Regions from separate parts of the Brevibacillus ruminantium genome, predicted to be linked through region 3. Evidence: riboswitches for the same ligand, from Rfam matches in the RefSeq annotation. Region 3 holds a riboswitch; each other region holds the start of a gene.
What was found. Region 3 has a riboswitch for cyclic di-AMP ahead of NDK47_RS04170 (hypothetical protein). Riboswitches for the same ligand answer to the same signal wherever they lie in the genome.
Positions count from the first base shown of each region.

Region 1: it holds a riboswitch for cyclic di-AMP, as region 3 does, so the genes downstream of both, NDK47_RS06430 (betaine/proline/choline family ABC transporter ATP-binding protein) here and NDK47_RS04170 (hypothetical protein) in region 3, are expected to answer to the same signal.
Region 2: it holds a riboswitch for cyclic di-AMP, as region 3 does, so the genes downstream of both, NDK47_RS13470 (CAP domain-containing protein) here and NDK47_RS04170 (hypothetical protein) in region 3, are expected to answer to the same signal.
Region 4: it holds a riboswitch for cyclic di-AMP, as region 3 does, so the genes downstream of both, NDK47_RS21970 (C40 family peptidase) here and NDK47_RS04170 (hypothetical protein) in region 3, are expected to answer to the same signal.

Region 1 is NZ_CP098755.1:1,313,917-1,317,455, reverse strand. It holds gene NDK47_RS06435 (ABC transporter permease) at 3-653, opposite strand; gene NDK47_RS06430 (betaine/proline/choline family ABC transporter ATP-binding protein) at 650-1,792, opposite strand; cyclic di-AMP (ydaO/yuaA leader) riboswitch at 1,951-2,095, opposite strand; gene NDK47_RS06425 (hypothetical protein) at 2,258-3,539, shown strand, end outside.
Region 2 is NZ_CP098755.1:2,723,274-2,726,812, reverse strand. It holds gene ilvA (threonine ammonia-lyase) at 1-926, opposite strand, end outside; gene NDK47_RS13480 (RidA family protein) at 933-1,406, opposite strand; gene NDK47_RS13475 (alanyl-tRNA editing protein) at 1,538-2,263, shown strand; cyclic di-AMP (ydaO/yuaA leader) riboswitch at 2,327-2,483, shown strand; gene NDK47_RS13470 (CAP domain-containing protein) at 2,491-3,300, shown strand; gene NDK47_RS13465 (DedA family protein) at 3,445-3,539, opposite strand, start outside.
Region 3 is NZ_CP098755.1:814,881-818,419, forward strand. It holds gene NDK47_RS04160 (aspartate kinase) at 1-508, opposite strand, end outside; gene NDK47_RS04165 (Na-translocating system protein MpsC family protein) at 590-895, opposite strand; gene NDK47_RS04170 (hypothetical protein) at 964-1,419, opposite strand; cyclic di-AMP (ydaO/yuaA leader) riboswitch at 1,542-1,700, opposite strand; gene NDK47_RS04175 (response regulator) at 1,908-2,609, opposite strand; gene NDK47_RS04180 (ATP-binding protein) at 2,596-3,539, opposite strand, start outside.
Region 4 is NZ_CP098755.1:4,460,693-4,464,231, forward strand. It holds gene liaF (cell wall-active antibiotics response protein LiaF) at 1-287, opposite strand, end outside; gene NDK47_RS21955 (class I SAM-dependent methyltransferase) at 324-878, opposite strand; gene NDK47_RS21960 (PspA/IM30 family protein) at 964-1,680, opposite strand; gene NDK47_RS21965 (LiaF transmembrane domain-containing protein) at 1,759-2,169, opposite strand; cyclic di-AMP (ydaO/yuaA leader) riboswitch at 2,555-2,697, shown strand; gene NDK47_RS21970 (C40 family peptidase) at 2,703-3,335, shown strand.

The DNA of each region.
Region 1 (3,539 bases), 500 kb from region 3:
GATCAACGGGAATGACGAATCCGCAGTCCTTTTGGCGTTACCCGCCAATCCACCCAGGCTAAAATCAGGTCAAACACTACGGCGAGCAGCGCGGCCGGAACCGCTCCTGCCAGGATGATGCCCGTGTCCACCATGGCTATTCCCCGCAGAATCAAATCGCCCAAGCCTCCCGCACCAATAAAGGCGGCCAGTGTGGCAACCCCGATCGTCATGACCGTTGCTGTACGGATTCCCGCAAAAATCACTGGGCGGGCCAACGGAAGCTCAACAATCCGCAGCATCTGCCCCTTGGTCATGCCCATCCCCCGTCCCGCCTCCAACAGCGATGCATCGACATCCAGGATTCCGGTGTAGGTATTGCGGACAATCGGCAGCAACGCGTAGATCACCATCGCCACCACTGCCGGAATCGGCCCGATGCCAAACAGCGGGATCATGAATCCCAGAAGCGCCAGGCTGGGGATCGTCTGAAAGACAGAGATAAGGGCCAGCACCGGGCCAGCCAGCCGCCGATAGCGAGTCAGCAGGATGCCCGTTGGCACAGCTATCACAATCGCCCAAAACAAGGCGACAATCGACAGTACGATATGCTGCCAGGTCGCTTGCAAGATGTCTGGCCAGCGGTCTGCCATGACCGAAATCACTTCACTCATTGCACCTCACTCCTCTCCCCTTCCAGATAAGGACGGGCCAGCACATCGACGAGACTTGCCCTTGTCAACAAACCTGCCAGTGTTCCGTCATCCCGGACTACCGGTACATACCCGTAAGGCGCTTCCTGCACGTAACCGATCGCGTCTGTCAGTGACGTTGTGGGATGCAGGGTGATGGTTTCGGTCCGCATCACATCGCGAACGGTCAGCGATTCATCGGGATACCGCTTGTGGATATCCGCTGTATCGGCCAAACCCAGGTATTTTCCATTTTTGTCGACAACGATCAGTCCGGTCACCCGCTTGCGGTACATGATCTGCACTGCTTCCGCCAACCCGCGCCCCGGCGAGACCGTAACCGGCTCCGCGACCATCACATCCTGTACAAGCTGCGACAGATGGGCATGCAGCCGCTTTTCTCCGATAAAGCCGCGGACAAAATCGTTGACGGGGTGCCGCAGGATCTGGTCGGGAGTCCCCTGCTGAATGACGCATCCTTTTTGCATGACGACGATCTGATCCGCGATCTTCAAGGCTTCATCCATGTCGTGAGTGACAAACACAATCGTTTTGTTCAACTCCTGGTTGAGCCGGATCAGCTCATCCTGAAGCTGCTCGCGGGTAATCGGATCAAGCGCGGAAAAAGGCTCATCCATCAAGATAATCGGCGGATCGCTCATCAGCGCACGGGCTACGCCCACCCGCTGCTGCTGTCCTCCCGAGAGTTCTGCCGGATATCGCTCCCGGTACTGCTCGGGGTCCAAGCCGACGAGGTCCAGCATGTGATCAATCTTTTTGGAGTCGATCGCCGCCTTTCCCCCCTGGAGTCTCGGCACGAGCGAAATATTCTCGGCAATCGTCAGGTGGGGGAACAGCCCTACCTGCTGAATGACATAGCCGATGCTGCGCCGCAACTGAACAGGATCAACCTGTCCCGAATCCCTCCCTTCGACCGTAATTCGCCCCGACGTAGGCGTGATCAAACGATTGATCATTTTCATCGTCGTCGTCTTGCCGCAGCCGGATGGCCCTACCAGAACGGTAATACTGCCCTGAGGAATCTCCAGATTGAGCTCACTGATCACCGTGGTCGACCCGTACGACTTGCGCACGCGTTCAAAGACAACCGCATTCGCCATTTCACATCTCCCTCCTTTTACAAAAAAGTAGATTTTTTGAAAAAAAAAGACCCTGCAGAAGCAGGGTCGAAAATAACACAAAAAAGACCCTGCCAAAGCAAAGGGTCAAAAAACCGAATGATTCTCCACATCGAAAAATTTCGACATAGACAGCTTGTTTTGACCCATCTTGAGGCTGACGAGGTTAGCTGTCGGACTCGGGAAAGATGGTTCCCTACGGCTGTGATGCGGCCGATTCGCCCCAAAAAAAGTGGTTCCCCCGCTTTCCGATTATGCAAATCGGAAATTAAGCTTATGGCTATTATGCATGAATTCGATCATTTCGTCAAATGAGCAGCGTTTAAAAAGGACAAAGGTCTTAGTCCTTTGGTAATAAAAGTAAATTTTTATGGAATTTTTCAGGAGAAAGAGTCAGAATACTCCTTAGGTTTTATTTTATTTCTGGAATTGAAGGAGGATCATTTCATGCTGACTCACCTGTGGAAACGTTTCTGGTTTCCTGCTCTCTTGATTGTTGGACTCTTGTTGATGCCGTTCCAAAATAACGCGGACGCCGCTTCAAATCTGAGCTTCCAAACCTCGCTGCAAAATGGACAGATGGTCGTCACGGCATCTTTCACCAATACAAATGACGGGGGCAATATAGGGTTGATTGCCACTGGTTACACTGCCGAAGGAGAAGCGATCTCCACCAAAGGGGGAACTGCCTACATCGCTCGCGGCAAGACCGGGAATTATCAGATCACGCTGGATCATGGAGACAAGATCGCCAAGGTGATTGTGGTTCCTGCCGATCCCTTAAACCCTGCTGGAAAGCTGTCCAGCTCTGCCTATTATGAAGGAAATGGCAAAGGGGTCGTCACAGCTGTCGTGGAAAATGGCGGGGAAGGTCGAAACATTGGTGTCATCGCTGTTGGCTATGATGGCGCAGGAAAAGCAATCGAAACCAAGGCCGCAACCGCCTACATCGGAAAAAATTATGTCGGCAACTATCAGATCGTACTGGATTATGCAGCTTCCATTGCAAGCGTAAAAACATTTATCAGCGACACATCCAACCCTACGGCGAAGATCAGCAGTGAAGCGACCCACAAGATCAATGGCAAAACGGTTGTAACGGCTGTCGTGGAAAATGGGGGGGAGGGCCGCTCCATTGGCGTTTTTGCTGTCGGTTATGACGCGAATGGCAAAGCTGTCACGACGAAAGGCAGCAGTAATTATCTAGGCAAAAACTTTGTAGCCAACTACCAGATCGTCCTCGATCAGACCGAGTCCATCGCCGGGGTGAAGGTGTATCTGGCTGATGTATCCAACCCTACCCTCAAGCTGAGCAGTCAGGCAAACACCCTGATTAACGGAAAAATGGTGGTCACAGCCGTCGTCGAAAATGGCGGGGAGGGCAGGACTGTCGGTGTTTTTGCGGTCGGCTACGACGCCAATGGCAAGGCCGTAACGACCCAGGGAGCCAACAATTATATCGGCAAGCATTTTGTCAGCAACTACCAGCTCAATCTGGATCATGGCGACAAGATCGCTTCGACAAAAGTCTTCCTCGTCGATCTGGTCAATCCGGCGGCCAAGGTAAGCTCTCTTGCCTATACGCCTGTCAACGGTACCCTGAACGTAACGGCCGTCGTCGAAAATGGCGGCGAGGGAAAAGCAATCAGCGCAACCGCCGTCGGCTATGATGCAAACGGCAAAGCGATTTCCAGCAAAACAAGCAAAATGTATATTGGAAAACAATTTG
Region 2 (3,539 bases), 1.9 Mb from region 3:
ATATTTACATTTCCGCCTGTTACCAACACCACGACTTTCTCCCCGCTGATCTGGGTCCGGCGATGAATCATAGCAGCCAATGCCGCCGCTCCCGATGGCTCTACGACCAGTTTTGCCCGTTCTGCCAGACTGACGACCGTTTTCGCTATCTCTTCTTCCGAGACCAGCACCATCTCATCGACATATTTTCGAGTATGCGCAAATGTTAATTCCCCTGGCTTTTTTGCCATCAAGCCGTCCGCGATCGTGTCAACCTTCTCTACCTCAAACGGATAGCCATGCCGTAAGGATTCGTACATCGCCATCGCGCCCTCCGTGTTGACACCGATCACCCTGACAGCAGGCTTGACTTCTTTCAAGGCAGCGGCAACACCCGAGATCAGACCCCCTCCGCTGACGGGTACTACTACCGTATCGACTTCGGGCAGCTCGGCCACAATCTCCAGACCGATCGTCCCTTGGCCAGCGATGATCGGGATATCCTCGAAAGGATGAATCATAACCAGCCCTTCCGTCTGCTCAAGCTCTTTTGCCTTGTCATGCATGGTAATCGAAGTGCTTCCTCCGTCCACAATTTTGGCTCCGTAGTGGATAATGGCATTTCGCTTGCTGGGAACAGGATGCGTCGGCATAACGACCGTCGCCTGGATACCGAGAGATTGAGCTGCGTAGGCTGTGCCTGCCCCGTGATTCCCTGCGGAAAAGGCAACCACACCGCGCTTTTTCTCTTCGTCAGAGAGCATCGCGATTTTGTTGTACGCCCCTCTAATTTTGAACGATCCTGTTTTTTGCAAATTCTCCGGCTTCAGATAAACGGTATTGCCCGACCACTCGCTAAAAGTACGTGAGTATTGCAGCGGCGTGGGCAAAATAACGCCGGCAAGATTTGCCTGTGCTTGTCTGATCTGATCCAATGTGACAAACATCTGTGATCACTCCTCGTCTGCTTTCACTTCCGCGATTAATTCAATTTCTACAGGTAGGTTCATTGGCAAAACGGATGTCCCCAGTGCAGATCGTGCATGTTTGCCCTTTTCTCCAAAAATTTGTACCAGCAGATCGGATGCTCCGTTGATCACTTGCGGCTGCTCATAAAAATCATCTGCGCTGCTGACCAGTCCAAGCATTTTGACAATCCGCTCGACCCGGTCCAGACTCCCGATCTCTGCCTTGATCACACTAAGCAAGTGAAGAGCCGTAACCTGAGCAGCCTCGTAGCCCTGTTCGACAGAGAGATCTCGGCCGAGCCTGCCCGTATAAAGGGGTTGACCGTCCACAAAACACCCGGCACCTGAAGTAAAGATCAGATTTCCAGAGCGTACACAGGAAACATAATTGGCTAGAGGCGGTTGACTTGGCGGCAGGACAATATCCAACTCTTTGAGACGGTGTTCCACGGAAGACATGCAATCACTCTCCATTTGTCAGAAAATTTAGTATCTCGTCCTTATTCTTATACTATCATCTTACTGGCATGATATGATACAATTTTTTTGATATCAACAATTTTTTTTGAAGAATGATTGGAGAGCTGATGATGACTACGGAACAATATCTGAACGACAGCTATCTGACGATAGGCGAAGCCCAGATTCTTGAGATTGGGCAAAATCAGGTCATTTTGGATCAGACGATTTTTTACCCGACGGGCGGCGGACAAGAGCATGATCTTGGGGTCATGGTGCAAAACAACCGGGAGTATGAGGTCGTGAAGGTCAAAAGGGAGCAAGGCCGTATCGTTCACTATCTGTCGAGTACAGAAGGATTGCAAAAGGGTCCTGTCCATCTGCAAATTGATTGGGAAAGACGCTACGGACTGATGCGCCATCATTCACTGCTTCACGTATTGGCCGCTGTCGTACAACGCAAGTTCGGTGCACTCTGTACGGGAAACCAAATCTATCCCGATCGGGCGCGCATCGATTTCACCCAGCTCCGTGAGCTAAGCGAGGAAGAGACCGCCGAGATCGTAGCCGAGACGAATGAAGAAATCAACCGAAATCATCCCATCACAACCCGCTGGATTACACGTGAAGAAGCAGACCATGCCCCTTCTCTGATCAAAACTGTGGTCAATTTGCTCCCTCCCTCCGTGACCACTGTGAGACTGGTGGCAATCGGTGATATTGATGAGCAAGCTTGTGGCGGGACACATGTAAAGGAAACATCGGAAATCGGTCATTTTGCCATCACGAAAATAAAAAGCAAGGGGCAGGACAGCAGGCGGTTGGAGGTTGTCGCTATGCCGATCAGCGGCGGTTAAACCCCGACTTACCAGGATTTACAGGTTCACTTCTCTGGTCTTCCTTTGTTATCCTGATTAAGCCAAACAAACAAGCCGAAACTTCTCGCGGGAGAAGTGCGGGGGACTTTTTTCTGCAGAAAACCGTTTTTTCTGCATTGGGGTGAATCACGTAAAGTGAAGGGTTGTATCCTCAACCCAAACCCGACAACTAACCTCGTAGGCAAAAAAAAGGAGACGATGAGAACATGAAACCATTTGGCAAGTCGATCATCGCAATTGCTTTGGGATTGGCCGTTACTTCTATTTCTACTTCTGCTTTTGCTGCCACATGCCCGTTAAAATCCGGAGCGAATTCAGGCTCAGGCCAGTGGCTCTCAAATGTATTGAATTCCCAATCTTTCAAACAGTTTCAACAGTCTAACCCATGTCCGACGAATCAAGGATTGTCATTCAATCAAGTGTTGCCAATCAGCAAAGCAATGCCGAACAATCAGGCTACGCCTTGGAATTGCAATTATGCGGTTCCCAATTTCCAATGGATTATGAATCCTCAACAAATGCAACAACCGGTTCAAAATCAGGTACAGCAACCTGTTGAACAACCAGTTCAACAGCCAGTTCAACAGCCGGTTCAACAACAACCAGCACAACAGCAAGCACCAAAAGCGAGCCAACCTGCTCAAGCATCTTCCCAATTTGCTCGTCAGGTAGCAGATTTGGTTAACCAGGAGCGTGCAAAAGCTGGTCTGTCTCCGCTTACCTATGATGCTTCCCTGGAAAAGGTAGCATCGGCAAAAGCGGCTGACATGGATGAAAACCACTATTTTGACCACAACAGCCCGACCTATGGTTCTCCATTCGACATGATGAGCAAATTTGGTGTGAACTTCATGGCTGCAGGTGAAAACATCGCGATGGGCCAACGCAGCCCGGAAGAAGTCATGCAGCAATGGATGAACAGTGACGGTCACCGCAAAAACATTTTGAATCCGAATTTCACGAAAATCGGTGTAGGATATCAAAATGGATACTGGGTACAAGAATTCACTGGATGATCAATGAATCGAAGTAAAAAAACCGAGTTGCTCTTGGGAGTGACTCGGTTTTTCCTTTTTTCTTATCAACCCCTGCCCCGTTCCTTTAACTCCTTCAACCGCTTCATCATCCTTTCGGAAGGTTTGTTTCTTCTGAGAAAACGTTTATCCTCGGAAAAACTGATGTAACAGCGAATGGTATTTCATCCATGCAAACTCTATATATTTTCCAAATACAACAAAAACAGTGACCCAGAGAA
Region 3 (3,539 bases):
ACAAATCTGCCCGGATCGCTGCTGCAAGCGCGACAGCCGTCGTGTCGGAGCCCCCGCGTCCAAGCGTCGTAATCTCGCCATTCTCTGTCACTCCTTGGAAACCGGCTATAATGACAATGCGCCCCTGATTTAGCGCATTCATTATTCGATCTGCCTGAATGTCGATAATCCGTGCCTTCCCGTGGTTGGCTTCTGTACGAATGCCGGCTTGCCAGCCGGTTAAAGAGACCGCTTGTTCGCCCAGGGCGTGCAGCGCCATCGACAACAGGGCAACCGAAACTTGTTCTCCTGTACTGAGCAGCATGTCCATTTCACGCGCTGAAGGGGTTGCCTCCGCGATTTCTTTGGACAACTCGATCAAATCGTCCGTCGTATCTCCCATTGCGGAGACCACCACGACGCACTGATGGCCTTCCTGCCTTCGGTCCGCTATCCGACGCGCAACGCGCTTTATCCGTTTGGCGTCGCCTACGGAACTGCCGCCATATTTCATCACCAATAATGACAACATTATCACTCCCGATTATGAATTCGAATACTGTTCCACTTAACTGACGGACAGGCCTTGGAATAAAACGTCTCTTCAAACCTAATCATGCATATACTTGTGCTCGATATCGCAATCCAGATGAATCAGCTCCATTTTTTCCCCGGTGCCGATGCAAATGTCGGATTGAATGGAAGTGACGCGGCAACCGACAATTGCAGCCACTTTAGGTTTCAACAGCGCTTGCAATCGGTCGCGATCCATTTCGACTATCGTCTGATGAATGCTTCTGCCGCGTATGGTATGGACAGAGATGGAATGCTCAATTGTTGGAGTTCCTTTGGCAATGATCACGATATGGTTTTTAATGACTCTTACTTCCACCTCCTGCGGATGTTCACCGATCATTGCAAGTAGGCCTCTTTCAGTTGATTTACAAGCTCCTGCACCATGCATTTCTCCTTTCCGTTACGAGATCAGAATGAGACGTAAGATTCGGCATGTTCCATGATATATTGTTGTTTTATCGGAAAATCACCGTGATGTGGCAAAAGAAAAGGGGTCTCGAGAGTGGATGACAAGTCCATCAACGCCGATTCGGCCAACTCTTTTCGAATCCTTCCCCAATTCTCTTCTTTACCCTGTAGCAATTGAAAGGCTTGGGCAATGTTAAGACCTTTCAGATTCATATATACGGATGCCCATCCGACGAGGTCGAACGGTTTTTTCGTATTAGGCAATCGGTATTCTCCCCAACCGCTAAACCCGTTGCCGGATAGTTTCAGATATCCGCACACGCTACCTTTTTCGTTTTCGAAAAATAAACGCCGGGTCAACTCTTGATCGAAGCGAAATACTTCGATGGAACGGATTCTCTCCTCATACCGAAAACCGGGCGATTCAAGACCCGGCAGTGGATCCGCTTCTTGCACGTGTAACATGCTTGCCACTCTCCCTAAATGTTTTTTTGGGTACGACAAAAAGCCCGAAGAGCAGAGAAACGAAGCTCTCGGGCAGTCTGTTGTCAGTCCATCAGACAAACGCAGCTCGGATACGGTTCTCTCTCAATGCGCTTACGAGGTTAGCTGTCGGGTTAGGGCTTGAGAGTACCCTTTCCAAGTGCCAAGCAGACAAGGAATTCACCCCGTGAAACCATTTAATGGCTTCTGTTGGTTCCCCCGTTTCCCCTTAGGGAATTCAGCGATTCAAATGAATTTGAAGTTGTTGATAGAGATCATACGCTTTTTGCAAGACAATGTAAAAGCCGAATCCAACGCCTATTTTTGATTTTTAGCCTTTTCTCGTGCGCGAAAACGGATGCATCGGACAAAAACTTACGGAGACGGCAATATTTCTACACGAAGGTCCCGTTCTTACGTTTTTGAACGGAGGATGGACGTAGCCGAGGTAAGCGACTCTGTTACTCCCTGGACAGGAAGCGATAGCCGATCCCCGGCTCCGTCAGAATGAACTTGGGCCGAGTCGAGTCTTCCTCGAGTTTTTTGCGTAGATGTCCGATGTACACCCGCAAATAATGGCTGTCGGTCTCATTGTGGTGGCTGCCCCATACTTGTTGGAGCAGCTGACGCTGCGTGACTACTTTCCCGGCGTTGGAGGCGAGAATTTTCAACAGATCGTATTCTGTTGGGGTCAACTTGATCCGTTCTCCCTTCAACTCCACGCTTCGCTGTGCCAGGTCGATGGTCAGCTCGCCGATCTGGAGGATGGGCTCATTCGACGATTTGGCTACGTGCCGCAGCGCAACACGCATTCGAGCGACGAGCTCTCCCATCCCGAACGGCTTGGTTACATAATCATCGGCGCCGCTGTCGAGCGCGACGATTTTATCTTCCTCCCTGTCTTTTGCCGTCAGCACAATGATCGGCGAATTTGACCATTCCCGGATGCGGCCGAGCACTTCCATGCCGGATATGCCCGGCAACCCGAGATCAAGTATGATCAAGTCCGGCAACATCAAGGATGCCTGTTGGAGGCCCTCCTCTCCTGTCGAGGCTTCGTAGATGGCATATTGATGGGCTTGCAGGGTTACCTTCAGAAGCTTTCGAATTTGGGGTTCATCATCGATGATCAAAATGCGAGCCCCATGTTCATTCATGGTCATGATTCGTGGTTCCCCTTTCTTCAGCTGCTGCAAGCAAGTCGTCTTGCTTGTTTAAGGGAAGGGTTATCGTTACAATGGTCCCTCGCGGTTCCTTCGGCTGCGCCGATATCGTTCCTTCATGAAGCTCGACGATTCCTTTGCATATGGCAAGTCCCAATCCCGTACCGGTTATTTGCTTCGCAGCGGTTGAACGGTAAAACTTTTCGAATATCCGATCGTATTCGTCCTCGTTCAGTCCAATCCCCGTATCGGAGACCGAGATGACAACGCCTGCTTCCCCGGTTTTCACTGACAGGACGATTTCACTATAATCCGGACTGTATTTGATCGCATTGCTCACGACATTGACCAACATTTGCTCTAGCAATACTTCGTCACCCAGGACCATAATGGGCCCGTCATCCGGCAACTCGGTGCGCAGCTTTCGATGTTGTTGAAAGTCTTTGACCTGAGATAACGTGACGCCGATCAAGTCCTCCACATCGCACCAGTTTTTCCTGAGGCGCAGCATCCCGCTCTCCAGCTGCACCATGCTGAGCAGATTCGTCACTAGGCGATTCATACGAAGGGCGTCGTCACGAATCGTGACAAGAAGCTCCATTCGATCCTCTGCAGAGAAAATATGCCCGCCCTCGATCAGACCGGTTGCCGAGCCGATGATGGTTGCCAAAGGGGTGCGTAGTTCATGGGAGACCGAATCCAAAATTGCAGTACGAAGGCGTTCCGACTCTGCTGTTAGATGAGCAATTCGGGCTTCCTCCGCCAGCCTGAGGCGAGCGATTGCGCTGGCCGCCAAGCCTCCGAGAGCCTCGAAGAGCCGCTTTTGCTCGGTTGTGATCCCGGTTCGCGCTTCATTCGGATAGAGCGCGATGATACCATATGTGCGGTCTTCGGTCCGAAGCGGAATAAAATAACCCGGAGATTCGTTCA
Region 4 (3,539 bases), 2.0 Mb from region 3:
CGGAAGCCAAAGTAGATGAACAGTAGCGGGATGATGATATTGAACAAATCATCCGGCCCGATCCCGAGCCACATGTCCAGCGCGATAATGATCCCGAGCGCTGCCAGGATGCCTCCGCGAAGCTTCTTTTGATTCCCCCACATCCGTACGCCAAAATAAACAAGCGCCATCGGCCACAAATCAAACAGGCCAAATGAGATAATATGCAAGCTGTCAAGAAAAAGGCCAACCCCTGTCAAAATGATCAGGACACCGGCCGTCATTTTGTGCAAGCGGGACAATTTCACGAAGATCTCCTCTCTTACGCCCCATGCCGGCTTCCTCTACTGTCCTTGACGGCATGTATAGATAAACGCAGGCGGTATATTCAACGGCGTAAATGTGATCTCTACCCGCTGGAACCGCTCCTGCAGCTCAGCTTTCAATTGAAGGGAGTATTGAAACGTAATAAACAATCCCCCTGGAGCCAGGGCAGATTGTACTTCATTCAAGATACCTGCGCGCAATTCAGCCGGAAAATTGGCAAACGGTAGACCAGAGATAATCACATCCGCCTTTTCAATTCCTGCATTTCGCCGATACTCATTTAGCTGCAAAGCTTCATCCCAAATGGTCAGGTTGTCAAACCGATTGACCAGCATGTCACGAAACTGCGGGTCCCGTTCAACCAGAACATACGTCGCATCGTCTCGTTTCAGTTCCAAAATTTCCTTTGTAAAAGCGCCTGTACCAGGCCCTAACTCTATAATAACATCCGTTTTATTCCATTCCACATTGCGAAGCATCTGTCTGCATAAGAAGCGGGAGCTGGGGATAATGCTGCCGACGCGTCCCGGTTCTGACAAAAAGCGTCGTAAAAAGACCATAAAGTCTGCCAAGGAAAACCTCCTAGGAAAAGCAGCCTGTCAAACAGGCTGCCTGGTTGCCACTTTTATTCTACGTGAAAGGTCCGACTTCCTGTCTTTACTCTTGTACTTTTGTTGGCTGTTCATCCTTTTTTGCTGGGCGTTCATCTTTTTTTGCTTGCAGAGATGCTTTGATCTGTGCCAATTCTTCGTCCAGATCCTTGTTTTCAAGGGACTCGAGAGATTGCTCCAAGCCTGCCTGGGTCTGGCGCCATTGACCGCTCAAATTGGCTTCAGCCTCCATCCGCAGCACTTTTTCCTCCATGCGGTGGAAACCTTTCCCGGCCGATTGATTCCCGATTCCGACGATAGCCTGGTTGACTTGCTTTTGTGTTTTGGCTACCTGTGCACGGGCCATGAGCGTGAATCTCTTCGCTCTCATTTTATAGAATTCTTCTTTCAGCTCCGTCAGCTTCTCGCGCATTTGCTGCGCAGCTTCCGATGCTGTCAAATACAGAGCTTCATACTCTTGGGCACGCTGTTCATACTGTTTTTTGTCCGCCAGGGCCCGGCGAGCCAGGAAATCTTCACCTTCGGCCAAAGCCAGCTTCACCTGACGATCACGCTTCTCAGCAAGCGTCACGGCCTCTTCCCATTGTTGGCGGAATTTTTTCTCCAAAGCTACCTGACGGGCTACAGATACCTCTACCTGCCCGATCTCTACTTCCATGTCTCGCATATATTGATTGAGCATCACTACCGGATCTTCCATCGAATCGATAACGTCATTTACAGATGCCACCGTCAAGTCACGCAGTCGTTTAAAAATACCCATTTTTTAGTCCTCCTTCATCATATCACAAGAATTTTAATTGTCATGTACACCCTGTGGGCCTTTGCTTCCTATTTCGAATCAAAACGTTTCTTTCTTGGTTACTCGGTGCTCCCAGTTATCCAAAGCATCTTCTTTTAATACACGTTCTGCCCATTGTTTCTCCCAGACTGTCGGCATGTGGTCGTCCGACCTGTCATGTCGGCGGATGAGGCGATAACCCAGGTAAATGACCCCGACAGCGATGATGACATTGAACAGCAGGTGCAGCTTGCCGATCAGCATTAACAGCCCGAACAGGAAAACCAGTAACCCCCAGAAGCGGGAACCGGAACCGCTCATTAGCTTGCGGGCTCCATATAACATGATCAGCCCGGGGATGAGTATTCCGAGGAAGCGACCGCTGTGAATCCCCAGAAGATCCAGAAAGACAAATCCTCCAGTCAGCAGCAATGCCAGTCCAAGGAGCACTTTGCCAGACCGCTCGTTCATGAATTGCTTCCCTCCAATCGTCTTATGTGGTGGTGTGAACCTTATGTCCTCATTGTAGACGGGGCAGAGATTTGCGATAACGGGCGAGCGGTTGGTTTTTGTCTCCGTCCCTGGACGGATTAAATGTCCTTCCCAGACCGGACAAGCACCTATCCGCACTCGGAAAGCTTCTTTATCTAAGGTCTGGAATTGGCCCTGGGCTATATGTAGAGACGGCTTTGGGCTATATTCTAGAGATGGTTTTGGGCGAATTTTGTCTGACGAGTGGACCAGTCACTTCGTTACAGCGTATGACAAAATAATATGTCAAAATTGTGAACAATCTGCGCAAAAAAAGGAAAAACAGGCCAAGTGTTGAATTCTGTGGAGGTGCGTGTAAAAAAACATCGAAAAATAGCCGAATTCCTTTTTATGGAAACGGGGGACCCACTATCTTTTGGGGTGAATGACTGCAACGTTCTGGCAGTCTAGGGAAATCCTTTCGACCGAACCCATCAGCTAACCTCGTAGGCTCAGGAGAGGAGCAGTTTGTTTTGCGCAAGACGGTAGTAGCTTTCATGATTGCCGGATTGCTTGCAATGGGTACCGTCCCGGCACATGCTCAGGAGGGAACCCCCCTGATGAATGTTGTCAACGACCTTTACGGTGTCCCTTACAAGTCTTCCGGAACCACGAAAAAAGGTTTTGACTGCTCCGGCTTTACACGCTATGTATTTGACGCGCTGGGTATAGATTTGCCACACAGCTCTGCTTCTCAATTTACGGTAGGCCAGCCAGTGAATCGAAAAGATCTGCAGCCAGGCGACCTCGTCTTTTTCAAGACGAACGGCAGAAGCATCTCCCATGTCGGCATCTATATCGGCAATGACACGTTTGTACACTCGGAGTCAGGCAGAGGTGTCGTCAACACCAAGTTGAGCGATCCTTACTACTGGAGCAAGCGTTATGTGGGTGCCAAGCGAATTGCCGCCCCAATCCTCCAGGCAGATGAGTCCACTACTCCGCCAGCGAAAAAAGCGGTACAAGCAGCGTCTACGCCAGAAGCCCAACCAGAGCAACAAGAAGTAGCACCAGCCCCGCAGCCACAACCAACAGAGGCGCCCGCGCCTACAGACGCTGCGGCAGCCCCCGAGCAGCATGGGGCTCAGCCAGAAAAGGCAGAATAAGCAGAAGTATGGAAGCCAGGGACGTGAGGTCTCTGGCTTTTTCTGACGAAACTTAGTACCAGGTGTCAAGAGGAAGTGACAGCCGCTATTCGCTAACCCCCTCTCTTTTTCCTGCTTTCAAGTCGTGGTAACATTTGGATTCTATGCACGCTGTCAGGCAAACCATGTTATGATTAGAGGAGAATCGAATCATACTGGAGATCT